Linked DNA regions of Actinocatenispora sera. The main gene of each other region encodes a partner of the protein of the gene in region 2 in a complex. Links are inferred from orthologs where the notes say so. Each region holds a gene or a part of one and is shown on either strand. Other genes may lie near its edges.

Evidence for each region.
Region 1: the proteins of Asera_RS20080 (region 2) and Asera_RS16860 are in contact, whole or in part, in a solved structure (PDB 8BNU), measured with the Escherichia coli proteins. The link is inferred for Actinocatenispora sera from one-to-one orthologs.

The regions. Positions count from the first base shown.
Region 1 is NZ_AP023354.1:3,520,092-3,527,171, reverse strand. Bases 1,784-4,674 are described here. They hold Asera_RS16860 (acetyl-CoA C-acetyltransferase), read left to right. Parts: upstream 1,784-2,525; coding sequence 2,526-3,824; downstream 3,825-4,674. Other genes in these bases: Asera_RS16855 (AMP-dependent synthetase/ligase), read left to right, coding at 3,835-4,674; Asera_RS16865 (SDR family oxidoreductase), read right to left, coding at 1,784-2,474. Also shown: Asera_RS16870 (MaoC/PaaZ C-terminal domain-containing protein), read right to left, coding at 1-720; more of Asera_RS16865, read right to left, coding at 765-1,783; more of Asera_RS16855, read left to right, coding at 4,675-5,835; Asera_RS16850 (MCE family protein), read left to right, coding at 5,850-7,080.
Region 2 is NZ_AP023354.1:4,206,608-4,213,787, forward strand. Bases 2,642-5,632 are described here. They hold Asera_RS20080 (3-hydroxyacyl-CoA dehydrogenase NAD-binding domain-containing protein), read right to left. Parts: upstream 5,187-5,632; coding sequence 3,096-5,186; downstream 2,642-3,095. Other genes in these bases: Asera_RS20070 (Hsp70 family protein), read left to right, coding at 2,642-2,902; Asera_RS20075 (hypothetical protein), read left to right, coding at 2,848-3,027; Asera_RS20085 (thiolase family protein), read right to left, coding at 5,192-5,632. Also shown: Asera_RS20060 (M1 family metallopeptidase), read left to right, coding at 1-56; Asera_RS20065 (PadR family transcriptional regulator), read left to right, coding at 139-681; more of Asera_RS20070, read left to right, coding at 767-2,641; more of Asera_RS20085, read right to left, coding at 5,633-6,385; Asera_RS20090 (HRDC domain-containing protein), read right to left, coding at 6,647-7,180. UniProt on the Escherichia coli protein: Catalyzes the formation of a hydroxyacyl-CoA by addition of water on enoyl-CoA. Also exhibits 3-hydroxyacyl-CoA epimerase and 3-hydroxyacyl-CoA dehydrogenase activities.

The DNA.
Region 1 (7,080 bases), 690 kb from region 2 along the record:
GACCCGGCCGGGCAGCCGTACCGGCCGGCGGAACGTCACGGTGGCCTCGCCGCGCTCGGGCAGCCGGCCGCCCAGCGTCGCCAGGCATCGCGCCGCCGACCACATCCCGTGCGCGATCGCGCCATGGAAGCCGAACACCCGCGCGCTCAGCGCGGACAGGTGGATCGGGTTGCGGTCTCCCGACACCGCCGCGTACCGGCGACCCAGCCCGGCCGGCAGCCGCCACCAGGTGTCCGCCGGAAGCGGCTCGACCTCCGGCACCTCCAGGCTGTCCACTGTGGACGAAAGATGAACGGCACGGCTCAAATAGGTCGAACGGCCGAGCCAGACCTCGTCGGCGCCGGCGCGCACCCGGGTGAGCACGTCGATCGTGGCGCCGCGGTGGTGGGCGGCCAGGTTCGCCGCGGACACCTCGACCTCGAGCACCTCGTCGACCTCGACCGGGCGGTACCAGGTGAGCACCTGGCGGGTGTGCACCAGGCCGGGCAGCCGGAACGGGAAGTCGCGGCGGGCCATCAGCTCCAGCGCGGGCGCGAAGCCGAGCAGGTGCGGGTAGCTCGGCGGCAGCGGCCCGGTCAGGGTGAAGCCGCACACCCGCGCGTAGCGCAGCAGATGCGCGGCATCGATCCGGACGCCGTCCCGGCGTACCACCGTGGCCGGTGCGGTCGTGGCGGCCGGCCGAGGCAACAGGCCGCGCAGGTACGAGGCGGCGACGCCCATCGCTGGTTCCCTTCTCCCGAAGGCGATCTGCGGCCGGGCGCCCGTCAGGCGCCGAGCAGGCTCTGGCCGCAGACCCGGACGGTCTGGCCGGTGATGCCGCCCGAACCCGGCGCGGCGAGCCAGCTGACCGCCTCGGCGACATCGACCGGCAGGCCACCCTGGGCGAGGCTGTTGGCCCGCCGACCCACCTCCCGCACGGTCAGCGGCATGCTCGCGGTCATCCGGGTCTCGATGAATCCCGGCGCGACCGCGTTGATGGTGACGCCGCGCTGCGCGAGTACCGGCGCGTACGCCTCGACCAGGCCGATCACGCCGGCCTTGCTGGCAGCGTAGTTGGTCTGGCCGGCCGCCCCGGCGATGCCGTTGAGCGAGGACAGGCAGACGATCCGGGCACCGGGCCGAAGCGCCGCCGGGGCGTCGAGCAGCGCGGCGGTGAGCCGCTGCGGCGCGAGCAGGTTGACCGACAGTACGGTGTCCCACTCCCCTTCGGTCATCTTCGCCAGCGTCCGGTCCCGCAGCACGCCGGCGTTGTGCACCACGATGTCGGCCCCGTCGTACCGCTGGGTCAGGTACTCGACGAGCTCGCGCGGCGCACCCTCGGCGGTGATGTCCAGGTGCAGCGAGCTGCCACCCACCCGGTTGGCGACCGCCGCCAGGGTTTCCCCCTGTGCCGGTACGTCGAGGCAGACCACGGTGGCGCCGTCGGCCGCGAGCGTCTCGGCGATCGCCGCCCCGATCCCCTGCGCGGCACCCGTGACCAGCGCGGTACGCCCGGCCAGCGGCCGCTCGAGATCGTCGACACCCGAGCCGGACCGACCGGCACCGCCGGCCGAGCCGGACCGACCCGCACCGCCGGCCGACTCGGCACCTAGGACCGAGGCGGCCGACTCGACCCCGCCGGTCGACCGGGCCCGACTCGCCCGCTCGCCCGGGGCGGCCGAGTCGGCGCCGCCGGCCGAGGCCGGGCCGATGTCGATGACCTGGCCGGAGACGTACGCGGAGCGCGGCGACAGCAGGAAGCGCAGGGTGCTGTCCAGCGACGACTCGCCGCCGGCGGCGACGCGCAGCAGCGAGACGGTGACGCCGCGGCCGACCTCCTTGCCCAGCGACCGGACGAACCCGGTCAGGGCCCGGCGCGCCACGTGCGACGCGACGTCCGGCGCCTCGGCGGGCGGGCGGGACAGCACCAGCACCCGGCCACCGGTGCACACCGACCGCACCCGCGGACCGAGGAACTCGCGGAGCCCGCCGAGTTGGGTCGCATCGGCCAGCCCGGACGCGTCGTACACCAGGGCGGCGGGATGTTCGGCGGCGGCGACGAGCTCGACGCCGGTTCCGGCGAGTGCCGCCCGCACCGCGTCCGCCAGCTCGCCCCCTCCTTCGGCCGCGCCGCCGCCGGCGCCCGCCCTGCCACCGCTACTCTCGTCGGCCCCGGCCCCGGCCCCGGCCCCGGTCGCCCCGGCCCCGCCCGCGCGGGCGCCGGCTGCGCCGCCGGCGACGTCGCCGGCCGCCGCGCCGGCAACGTCGCCGGCCGGGCCGGGCGTGGGCCGGCCGGTAGCGTCGCCGGTCGTAGCGGAGTCGCTGTCGGCGGGGCCGTGCGGTCCGGCGGGGCCGGCGAGCACGATCGGGCCGGGCACCGCGGCCGGCCGCGCCGGGTCGCGGCGGGGCAGCACCGCGGGGCGGGGCAGGCCGAGGCGCCGGGCGATCGCCCGCCCGGGGCCGGCGGAGGTGAGGCGCTGATATCGGTCGACCATGCCGAACATCCTTACTTGCGAGTAAGTCTACCCGCAAGTATGGTCTGCGCCGTGAAGGTCGGCGTGCTCGGCGGCAACCGCATCCCGTTCGCGAAGGCGAACGGGCACTATGCCACCGCCACCAACCAGGACATGCTCACCGCCGCGCTGGACGGGCTGGTGGCACGGTTCGGGCTGGCCGGCGAACGGTTGGACGAGGTGGTCGGCGGCGCGGTGCTCAAGCACAGCCGCGACTTCAACCTGACCCGGGAGGCGGTGCTCGGGTCCCGCCTGGACCCGGCGACCCCCGCGTACGACCTGCAACGGGCCTGCACGACGAGCCTGGAGGCGGCCGTCGCGGTGGCGAACAAGATCGAGCTGGGCCAGGCCTCGGCCGGCATCGCCTGCGGCACCGACACCACCTCGAACGTACCGATCGAGCTGAACGACGACCTGCGAGCGGTGCTGCTCGCCGCGAACCGCGCCCGCGGCGTGCTGGGCAAGGCGCGGGCACTGGCCGGGCTGCGGCCCGGCCAGGTCGTACCGGCGGTCCCGCGCAACGCCGAGCCGCGGACCGGGCTGTCGATGGGCGAGCACGCCGCGCGCACCGCGCAGCACTGGCGCATCGGCCGTACCGAGCAGGACGAGCTGGCGGCGGCGAGCCACCGCAACCTGGCCGCGGCGTACGACGCGGGGCTGTTCGACCACGAGGTGACGCCCTACCTCGGGTTGCGGCGAGACGAGATCCTGCGGCCGGACGCGAGCGTCGCGACGCTGGCGAGGCTGCGGACCGTGTTCGGCTCGGACACGATGACCGCCGGCAACTCCACGCCGCTCTCCGACGGCGCCGCCGCGGTGCTGCTCGCCTCCGACGACTGGGCGAAGGCGCACCGCATCCCGGTCCTGGCGCACCTGGTCGACGCGGCGAGCGGTGCGGTCGACTTCGTGCACGGCGCCGACGGGCTGCTCACCGCACCGGTGTATCTGGTACCGAAGCTGCTGGCACGCAACGGGTTGATGCTCGCCGACATCGACCTGTTCGAGATCCACGAGGCGTTCGCCGCGCAGGTGCTGGCCGCCCTCGCGGCCTGGCGCGACCCGGAGTTCGGCATCGAACGGCTCGGGCTCGACGGCGCGTTCGGCGAGCTGGACCGCGATCGGCTCAACGTGGCCGGATCCTCGCTCGCGACCGGCCACCCGTTCGCCGCGACCGGGGCCCGGATCGTCGCGACGATGGCCCGGTTGCTGGCCGAGCGCGGCGCGCGGCGCGGCCTGATCTCGATCTGCGCGGCCGGCGGCCAGGGCGTGGTGGCGCTGCTGGAACGGCCGGCACCGGCCCGCAAGCGCACGAGCCGGCGGGCCGCGCGCTAGGAGGTACGTGATGGTGGCGGAGTGCAGCATCCCGGCGCTGGCCGAGCCGCCGAGCACGGGCGGCCTGGCCGACAGCGTGTACGCCACCGCCGCGCGCTCCCCGCAACTGGTGCTGTTTCGCCGCCGTACCGGCACCGGCTGGACCGACGTGACCGCCGCGGAGTTCTGCACCGAGGTACGGGAGGTCGCCGCCGGCCTGGTCGCGATCGGGGTACGGCCGGGTGACCGGGTCGCGCTGATGTCGCGCAACCGGTACGAATGGGCGGTGCTCGACTACGCGATCGCCTCGGTGGCGGCGGTCAGCGTGCCGATCTACCCGACCTCGTCGGCCGTCCAGGTCGCCTGGATCCTGCGCGACTCCGGCGCGGCCTGCTGCCTCACCGAGACCGCCGAGCACACCGCCACCGTCGCTGCCGCCGACCGCATCGCCGCCGAGCACACCGCCACCGTGACCGCCGCCGAGCACACCGCCGCGGTCGTCGCCGCCGAACGTACGGCCAGCGCCGATGTCGCCGATGCGGGCGGCGCGACGGGCGCCTGCCGCGACCGGAGCGCAGCGGGCCACGGTTCGGCGGCGACCGGCGGGCTGCCCGCACTGGCGCACCGGTACGAGCTGGACTCGGGCGGGCTGGAGGAGTTGCGCCGGCGCGGCGCCGAGACCGACGCATCCACTGTGGACACCCGACGGGCGTCGGTGGCCCCGGGCGATCCGGCGACGATCATCTACACCTCCGGCACCACCGGGCGGCCCAAGGGCTGCGTGCTCAGCCACGCGAACCTGATGGCGGAGGCGGACAACGCCACCGCGCTGCTGTACCCGGTGTTCCGGGCGGTGTCCAAGCGGCCGGCGAGCACCGTGCTGTTCCTGCCGCTGGCGCACGTGTTCGGCCGGGTGATCCAGGTCGGCTGCGTGCGGGCCGAGGTGTGCGTCGGCCACTCCCCCAGCGTGAAACCGTCCGACCTGCTGCCCGACCTGGCGTCGTTTCGGCCCACCTTCCTGCTGGCCGTGCCGTACGTGTTCGAGAAGGTGTTCCACACCGCCCGGGCCACCGCCGAGGACATCGGCCGGGCCGCCTCGTTCGATCGCGCCGCGCGCATCGCCACCGCGTACGGGGAGGCGATGGAGCGGCGGGTCAACTCCGCCGGGCGCGGGCCGGGGCTGCGGTTGCGGGCCGCGCACGCGCTCTACGACCTGCTGGTGTACCGGCGGGTGCGGGCGGCGCTGGGCGGGCGCGTGCGGTACGCGATCAGCGGTGGGGCGATGCTCGGCCGCCGCCTCGCGCTGTTCTTCGCCGGCGCCGGCATCGTCGTGTACGAGGGGTACGGGCTGACCGAGACGACCGCGGCGGTGACCGTCAACCCGCCCCTCGCGCCCCGGTTCGGCAGCGTCGGCCGGCCGCTGCCCGGTACCACCGTGCGCGTCGACGAGCGCGGCGAGGTGCTGGTGCGCGGCCCGCAGGTCTTCGACCGGTACTGGGGTGGCGACGCACCGGTGCGCGCCGACCGCTTCCTCGCCACCGGTGACCTCGGCGAGCTGGACGCCGACGGGTACCTGACGATCACCGGGCGGGCCAAGGAGATCCTCGTCACCACCGGCGGCAAGAACGTCGCGCCGGGTCCGCTGGAGGACGCGGTGCGGGCCGATCCGCTGGTCAGCCAGTGCCTGGTGGTCGGTGACGCCCGGCCGTACGTGGCGGCGCTGATCACCCTGGATCCCGAGGCGGTGCAACGGTTCACCGAGCGCGGCGGCGACGTCGAGGCGGCGGTGCAGCGGGCGGTCGACCGCGCCAACGAGACGGTGTCGCGGGCCGAGTCGATCCGCCGGTTCCGATTACTCGACGAGGACTTCACCGAGCAGAACGGCCTGCTCACCCCGTCGCTGAAGATGCGCCGGGACCGTATCGTCGCCGCGTACGCGCGGCAGCTGGACGAACTGTATGCAGCACGAGCCGACTCCGTTGGCGCCCAACGGCAGCCGGCGAATTCAGGGGACGACCTCAGACACACCTAAGGGTGGTGGTCCGCGTGGACCCGAGGCAACCGGACGGCGATCTGGTCGGCGAGACGCGGGTGACCGTGTGGCCGGCGGCGAAACCGTGGGGCTCGGGCGGCCGCGCGTTCCTCGGGCTGTGCTTCATCCTGCTGGTCGCCGCGCTGCTCGCGGTGTCGGTCGGCGCGTACCGGCAGGTGTTCACCCCGGCCGTCACGGTCACCGTGGTGACCGACCACACCGGGCTGCAGCTGGACCGCCACGCGGACGTGAAGCTGCGCGGCGTGGTCGTCGGCCAGGTACGCGACATCGCGGCGGACGGGCGCACCGCCCGGCTCACCGTCGCGCTCGATCCCGGTTCGGTACCGCGGATCCCGGCCAACGTGTCGGCGTCGATGCTGCCCAAGACGCTGTTCGGGCAGAAGTACGTGTCGCTCACCCCGCCGGCGCACCCGGCCGGCACCCCGATCGCCGCCGGTGCGGTCGTACACCAGGACCGCTCCGCGTCCGCGGTGGAGCTGGAGCGGGTGCTCGATCGCGCGCTGCCGCTGCTCAAGGCGGTACCGCCGGAGAAGGTCTCGGCCACGCTGACCGCGCTGGCGGCGGCGCTGCGCGGGCGCGGCGACCAGCTCGGCGACACCCTGGTCACGCTGGACAGGTACCTCAGGACGGTGAACGCGAACATGCCGGCGATCCGCGCCGACGTGCGCAAGCTCGCCGGCGTGCTCGACACCTACACCGGTGCGCTGCCCGACCTGATGGCGGTGCTGGCGAACCTGACCGTGACCGCCTCGACCGTGTCCGAGCAGCGGGCCGCACTGGCCGAGTTCTGGTCCGAGACCACCGGGCTGGCCGACACGGCGACGCCGTTCCTGCAGCGGCACGAGGGCCGGCTGATCCAGCTCGGCCAGGTCAGCCGGCCGCTGCTGGACGTGCTCGCCGAGTACTCGCCGGAGTACCCGTGCCTGACCGCCGCGGCCGTCAAGCTGCAGAGCAACATCGAGGGCGCGTTCGACACCGGCCGGCTGCACATCACGCTGGAGATCACCCGCGACTCGGGCAAGTACCTGCCGGGCGACGAGCCGGTCTCCGGCGCCGACATCGGGCCGAAGTGCTGGGGGCTGCCCGACCACCCGCCGGTGCCGGCCCCGGAAGCGCCCATCGACGACGGGTACGACCGGGGCGCCCAGCACGGTGGCGTGGTGAGCGGGCTGCCGCAGATACCGATCGTGCAGGGCAAGGACGTGCCGCCGGACTCGTTCGGCC
Region 2 (7,180 bases):
CGCACACCCCGCCGATGCCCGGGCACCCGGACTGGACGACCGACCCGGTCGGCTGAGCCGGCCGCCGGAACCGACCGACCCGGGCCGGCTTGCCGGCAGGTGACACGGCCGGCGCTGCTGGCAGGCAGGATGTGGCGGGTGAACACGCTGGGATTCGCGATCCTCGGTCTGCTCGCCCGCCGCCCGCTCAGCGGCTACCGGGTGGCGCAGCTGATGCGGGAGCCGATCGGCTTCTTCTGGAACGCCGGTCACGCGCAGATCCACGGAACGCTGCGCAAGCTGGTCGAGGCGGGCTGGGCCGAGTACCGCACCGAGCCGGGCCCGGGGCCGCACGACAAGAAGCTGTACTCGGCGACCCCGGCCGGCCGGGCCGCGCTCGCCGAGTGGGCGGCGAGCCCGCTGCCGGCCCCGCAGCCGCACGACGAGCTGCTGCTGCGGGTGTACAACGGCTGGCTCGCCGATCCGGCGGCGCTGCGCGAGATGCTCACCGCCGAGCTCGAGCGGCGCGAGGCGTCGCTGGCGCACTACCTGGCGGTGCAGGCGGAGTTCGAGGCGGACGGCACGCCGGAAGACCCGACCAGCCAGCGGTTCGTCGACTACGCCACGGTGCTCAACGGCATCGGCTCCGAGCGGTACGTACTCGACTGGCTGCGCTGGCTGATCGGGCGGCTTCCGGACTGACCGGGACGGGTTGGTCGCTCCCGCGCCGACCACTGTCCACAAGGGATGGTTCCGCACCTTTCCGGGTGCCCTTACACTCCGGGCCATGCAAGATCCATTGACCGGCGTGGCGCTGGGTATCGACTACGGAACGTCGAACACCGTCGCCGTGCTGCGCTGGCCGGACGGCCGGGTTCGGCCGGTGCTGTTCGACGGCTCCCCGCTGCTGCCCTCCGCGGTGTACCGGGAGGCCGACGGCACGCTGCTCGCCGGCCGGGACGCCGTGCACAGCGCCCGGCTGGACCCGGCCCGCTACGAGCCGTCCCCGAAGAGCCGCGCCGCCGACGGCACGCTGCTGCTGGGCGACACCGAGGTACCGGTCGCCGAGGCGGTGGCGGCCACGCTGCGGCTGGTCGCCGGCGAGTCCCGGCGTTCGGCCGGCACGACCCCGGACCGGCTGATCCTCACCTACCCGGCCGCGTGGGCGGCGCCGCGCCGCGGGGTGTTGCACGAGGCCGCATCGCTGGCCGAGCTACCCGCGCCCCGGTTGGTCCCCGAGCCGGTCGCCGCCGCCGCGTACTTCACCTCGGTCCTGGGGCACCGGCTCGGACCGGGCCAGCAACTCGTCGTGTACGACCTGGGCGCCGGCACGTTCGACGTCTCGGCGGTGCGCCGCACCCCGGACGGCTACGAGGTGGTGGACGTGGACGGGCTCGCCACCCTCGGCGGGCTGGACCTGGACGAGGTGGTGGTGCAGCGGGTCGGCGCCGCCGTCTCGGCCGGCGATCCGGAGCTGTGGCGCCGGCTGACCGATCCGGCCAGCGCCGCCGACCGGCGCGCCTTCCGGACGCTGTGGGACGACGCCCGGGCGGCCAAGGAGATGCTGTCCCGGCGCAGCTCCGCCGGCCTGTTCGTGCCGCTGTTCGACCGGGACGTGCAGATCGCCCGGGAGGAGTTCGAGGCCGCGGCCGGCCCGAAGCTCGCCCAGGCGGCCGAGCTGACCGCCCGGCTGATCGAGCGGGTCGGCATCGGCCGCGCCGACCTGGCCGGGATCTTCCTGGTCGGCGGCTCGTCCCGGGTACCGCTGGCCGCCACCACCGTGCACCGCGCCACCCGGGTCGCCCCGGATGCCCTGGACCAGCCCGAAACCGTCGTCGCCGAAGGCGCCCTGCGCACCACCGCCGCCCGGCCCGAAGCCGACGCCGCCTGGCCGGAGGCCGACCGGGCCGCCTCGCCGGAGGCCGACCGCGGCGCCTGGCCGGGAGCCGACCGCGCCGCCCGTCCGGGGCCGGTCGTGGTGGCCGGTGACGGTGCCGCGGTGCCGGACACCGACGCGGTCGCGCCGTCCGGTGCGACGGCGGTACCGGCCGAGCACCCGCGGCGCGCCGTCGGCCCCGCGGCGACTGAGCCCCGGACGGATCCGGCCGCCGCGTTGCGGCTCGCCGGTGCAGCCGAGTCGACCGGGGTCGGTTCGGTCGCGACGGTCGGCACCCCGCCGAACACCGGGCGGACGGACGCGGCAGAGGACGTGCGGCTGCGGTGGCCGGCCTGGCGCTTCTACGCCGGCGCGATCGCGACCGCGCTCGGCATGCGGCTGTTGGAGCCACGGTTCGTGCTTCCGCTGTGGGTGCTCTACACGGCCACGTTCGGGGGTGTGCTGTCGCTGGCCGTCGCCGCCGCCGTGCGGTGGGTCCGGCCGTGGCTTCGCTGGCGCCCGCCGCCGGGTACCCCGAGGCCGGCGCGTGCGCAGCTGGTCGCCGGCGCGGTCGTGCTCTCGCTGTTCGGTGCGACCGGATCGCTCGCCACCGGGCTCCTGCTGCCGCTGCTGCGCCACGGGGTGCCGCCCTTCGTGGAGGATCCGGTGAGCACGGTGATCTGGCTGGGGTCGGCGGCGTTCGCGGCCGGCGCGATCGCGCTGGTGCAGCGGACGGTGGCGAACCTGCCGGCCGGGCCGGGTCGGCGGGCGTCGCGGCTGCCCGGGTGGGCGGGTCTGGGTTGGGCGCTGCTGCTCGGCACGATCCTGGAGCTGGCGTACCGCACGGACGACGGGTTCCCGCTTCCGGTCGAGATCGTGCTGATCCTGGCGGTGGTCGTTGCCGTGACGGTGCGGTTCGCCCGTCGGATGGGCGGCGACCCCTTCGCCCCCGAAGCCTCGGTACGACGATCGCCGGAGGGGCGCTGTTGGCGGTGTTCGGTACGGCGGCGGCGCTGTCCGGCGGGTTGCTGGCGGAGCAGATCCTGACCGGACTGATCAGTTACCGCCTGTGGGGGGAGCCGGTGCTGATCGTGCCGGTGACCGTGCCGGTGGCGGCCCTGGCGGTGTGGCTGGTCCGGCGCGGCGCCACCCCGGTCGCCGGCGGGCGCTGATCGCGCTGCCACGCCAGCGCGGCGCCCCGGTCGGTCGACCCGGGCGCCGCGCGACGTCGCGGCGTGGCTCAGGCGGGAAGGCTCGCCACGCCCCGAGGCTGGAAGCGCTTCCCGGTGACCTTCTCGCTGTAGCCGGTGCGGTCCAGGTACGGCGTGATGCCGCCCAGGTGGAACGGCCAGCCGGCGCCGAGGATCATGCACAGGTCGAGGTCGGCCGCCTCGGCGACGACACCCTCGTCCAGCATCAGCCGCGCCTCCTGGGCGAGCGCGGACAGGGCCCGGTCGCGTACCTGCTCGGCGGTCAGCACGGTGTCGCCGACCTTCAGCAGCTTGGCGAGATCCGGGTCGACCGACTGCCGCCCCTGCTCGTCCCACACGTACACGCCCGGCTTGCCGGCCTCGATCAGCCGGGCCAGGTTGTCCGACACCTTGAACCGGTCCGGGTACGCCGCGTGCAGCGTCTCGGAGACGTGGTGGGCGACCGGCATCCCGACGAACTGCAGCAGCACGAACGGGCTCATCGGCAGCCCGAGCGGCTCCAGCGCGGAGTCCGCCACCTCGACCGGGGTGCCCTCGTCCACGGTGGAGAACACCTCGCCGAGGAACCGGGTCAGCAGCCGGTTCACCACGAACGCCGGCGAGTCGGTGCACAGCACCGAGTTCTTCTTCAGCTGCTTGCTGACCGCGAAGGCGGTGGCCAGGGTCGCGTCGTCGGTGGTCTCGCCGCGGACGATCTCCAGCAGCGGCAGCACCGCCACCGGGTTGAAGAAGTGGAACCCGACGACCCGTTCCGGGTGCTTGAGGTCCGCGGCCATCTCGGTGATCGACAGCGACGAGGTGTTGGTGGCGAGGATCGCATCGGACTCGATCACCGATTCGATCTCGCTGAACAGCGCCTTCTTCACCGCCATGTCCTCGAACACGGCCTCGATCAGGAAGTCCGCGTCGGCGAACACCGACTTGTCGATCGAGCCGGTCACCGACGCCTTCAGCCGGTTCGCCTTGTCGGCGCTGATCCGGCCCTTGCCGAGCAGCTTGTCGACCTCGGTGTGCACGTACGCCACGCCCTTGTCGACCCGGGACTGGTCCAGGTCGGTGAGCACCACCGGCACCTCCAGCCGGCGGGCGAACAGCAGCGCGAGCTGGCTTGCCATCAGTCCGGCGCCGAGCACGCCGACCTTGGTCACCGGGCGGGCCAGCGACTTGTCCGGGGCACCGGCCGGCCGCTTCGCGCGCCGCTGCACCAGATCGAACGAGTACAGCCCGGCGCGGAACTCCTCGCTCATCAGCAGGTCGGCGTTGACCTCGTCCTCGGCCGCGGTGCCCTCGGCGAACGGCGCCGTCTCCGCCTTCGCCATCAGCTCCAGCGCCCGGTACGGCGCGGGTGCGCCGCCGTGCAGCCGCACGTCGGCGATCGCCCTGCCCTGGGCCAGCGCCGCCGCCCACGCCTCGCCGCGCTCGATCTCGCGCCGCTGCACCTGCGTCTGCCCGGCGACCACCGAGACGGCCCAGTCCAGCGACCGCTCGATGAAGTCGGCCGGCTCCAGCAGCAGGTCGGCGATGCCCAGCTGGTACGCCTGCTTGGCGCGCAGCATCCTGTTCTGGTTGAGCGGGTTCTCGATGATCACCTTGACCGCGTTGTCGGCGCCGATCAGGTTGGCCAGCAGCTGGGTGCCGCCCCAGGCCGGCACGATGCCGAGGAAGCACTCCGGGAACGCGATCGCCGGTACGCCCGACGACAGCGTGCGGTAGTCGCAGTGCAGCGCGAGCTCCAGCCCGCCGCCCATCGTCGCGCCGTTGACGAACGCGAACGTCGGGATCGCCGAGTCGCGGAACCGGGCGAACACCCGGTGGCCGTAGTTGGTGATCAGCTTGGCCTGCTCGCGGTCGCGCAGCAGGTGCATGCCGGTCACGTCGGCGCCGACGCAGAAGATGAACGGCTTGCCGGTCACCGCGATCAGCCGCACCGCGGGGGAGTGCGCCTCGATCTCGTCCATCGCGGCCTCGAGGTTGGCCAGGCCGGCCGGGCCGAGCGAGGTCGGCTTCTTGTGGTCGAACCCGTTGTCCAGCGTGATCAGCGCGGCCTCGCCGGACAGTGCCGGCACCGGCACGTAGCGCACGTGCGCCGAGGTCACGACCTCGTTGTCGAACACCGGAATGTCGCTCACTTGTTGCCCTCCCAAGCCGGGTTCTCCCAGATGACCGAGCCGCCCATGCCGATGCCGATGCACATCGCGGTCAGCCCGTAGCGCACCTCGGGGTGCTCGGCGAACTGGCGCGCCAGCTGGGTCATCAGCCGTACCCCGGAGGACGCGAGCGGGTGGCCCAGCGCGATCGCGCCGCCCCACTGGTTGACCCGCGGGTCGTCGTCGGCGACACCGAAGTGGTCGAGGAACGCGAGCACCTGCACCGCGAACGCCTCGTTCAGCTCGAACAGGCCGATGTCGTCGATGGACAGCCCGGCAAGCCGCAGCGCCTTCTCGGTCGACGGGATCGGCCCGACGCCCATCACCTCCGGCTCGACGCCGGCGAACCCGTAGCTGACCAGCCGCATCGCGGCTGGCAGCCCCAGCTCGGCGGCGACCTCCTCGGCCGCGACGATCGAGCAGGTCGCGCCGTCGTTGAGGCCCGCCGCGTTGCCCGCGGTGACCCGGCCGTGCGGTCGGAACGGGGTCTTGAGCCCGGCGAGCTTCTCCAGGCTGGTGTCGCGCGGTGCCTCGTCGCTGGTGGCGACGCCCCAGCCCTGCTCGACCGAGCGGGTGGCCATCGTGACCAGGTCGGGCTGCAGCTTGCCCTCGGCGTACGCCTTGGCCACCTTCTGCTGGCTGGCCAGCGCGAACGCGTCCGCGCGCTGCTTGGTGATGCCCGGCAGCCGGTCGTGCAGGTTCTCCGCGGTGGCGCCCATGATCAGCGCGGACGGGTCGACCAGCTTCTCGGCGATGATCCGCGGGTTCGGGTCGACGCCCTCGCCCATCGGGTGCCGGCCCATGTGCTCCACCCCGCCGGCGAGCGCCACGTCGTACGCGCCGAACGCGATGCCGGAGGCGACCGTGGTCACCGCGGTCATCGCGCCCGCGCACATCCGGTCGATCGCGTACCCGGGGACGGTCTTGGGCAGGCCGGCCAACAGCGCCGCGGTGCGGCCGATGGTCAGGCCCTGGTCTCCGATCTGGGTGGTCGCCGCGATGGCGACCTCGTCGATGCGCTCGGGCGGCAGTTCCGGGTGGCGGCGGATCAGTTCGCGGATGCACCGGATGACCAGGTCATCGGCGCGGGTCTCCGCGTACATGCCACCCGCCTTGCCGAACGGGGTGCGCACGCCGTCGACGAAGACGACGTCGCGGACGTTACGGGGCACGCGAGCCTCCTTGCAGGTACGGGCTTCCTACCCCGATGCTACTCGCCAGTAACGAACGATTTGCACGCAACCCCGACTGTGCAACCGGTCACAGCAATACCCGGGTTTGGCAGCGCCGACGGCCGGCGCAGGCGACCGGCGACCCGGCAGGTGAGAACGGGCCCGCCGTCGGCGGCTCGGCGCTCCGGCGGTGCGTGTGGTGTGTTGGGCTGGCAGCGGGCCAGCCGGCGACTCGGTGTCTGGCCGGTGGGCGGGCCGGCGTCACTCGTCGGTGAGCGACTCGGTCAACGCGTCCAGGGTCAGCCCGATCTGCCACTCTCGGGCACCGTGGTCGGCCAGGAACGCCTGCACCGCGGCCGCGTCCACCGGTTGCGGCGGGCTCCAGGCGAGCCGGCGCAGGGTGTCGGGGGTGAGCAGGTTCTCCGGCGGCACCGTGTGGTCCGCGGCGATGGCGCCGACCGCGGCGCGGGCGCGGGACAGCCGGGCCGCCGCGGCCGGGTCGCGCTCGGCCCACCGGTGCGTCGGCGGCGGGCCGTCCGGTGGCACGCTCACGGCCGGCAACTCGCCCGCCGGCAGCGCCTTGGCCTGCTGCAACGCGGTCAACCAGGTACCGCCGAGGCGGCGCGCGCCGCGGCCGGTGAAGCCGGGTACGGCGGTCAGTTCCCGCTCGTCGCCCGGGTCGGCCTGGGCGGCCGCGACGATGGCGGCGTCCGGCAGCACCCGGCCCGGCGCGGTGTCGCGGCGCCGGGCCACCTCGTCTCGCGCGGTCCACAGCGCGCGCACCCGGGCCAGGCC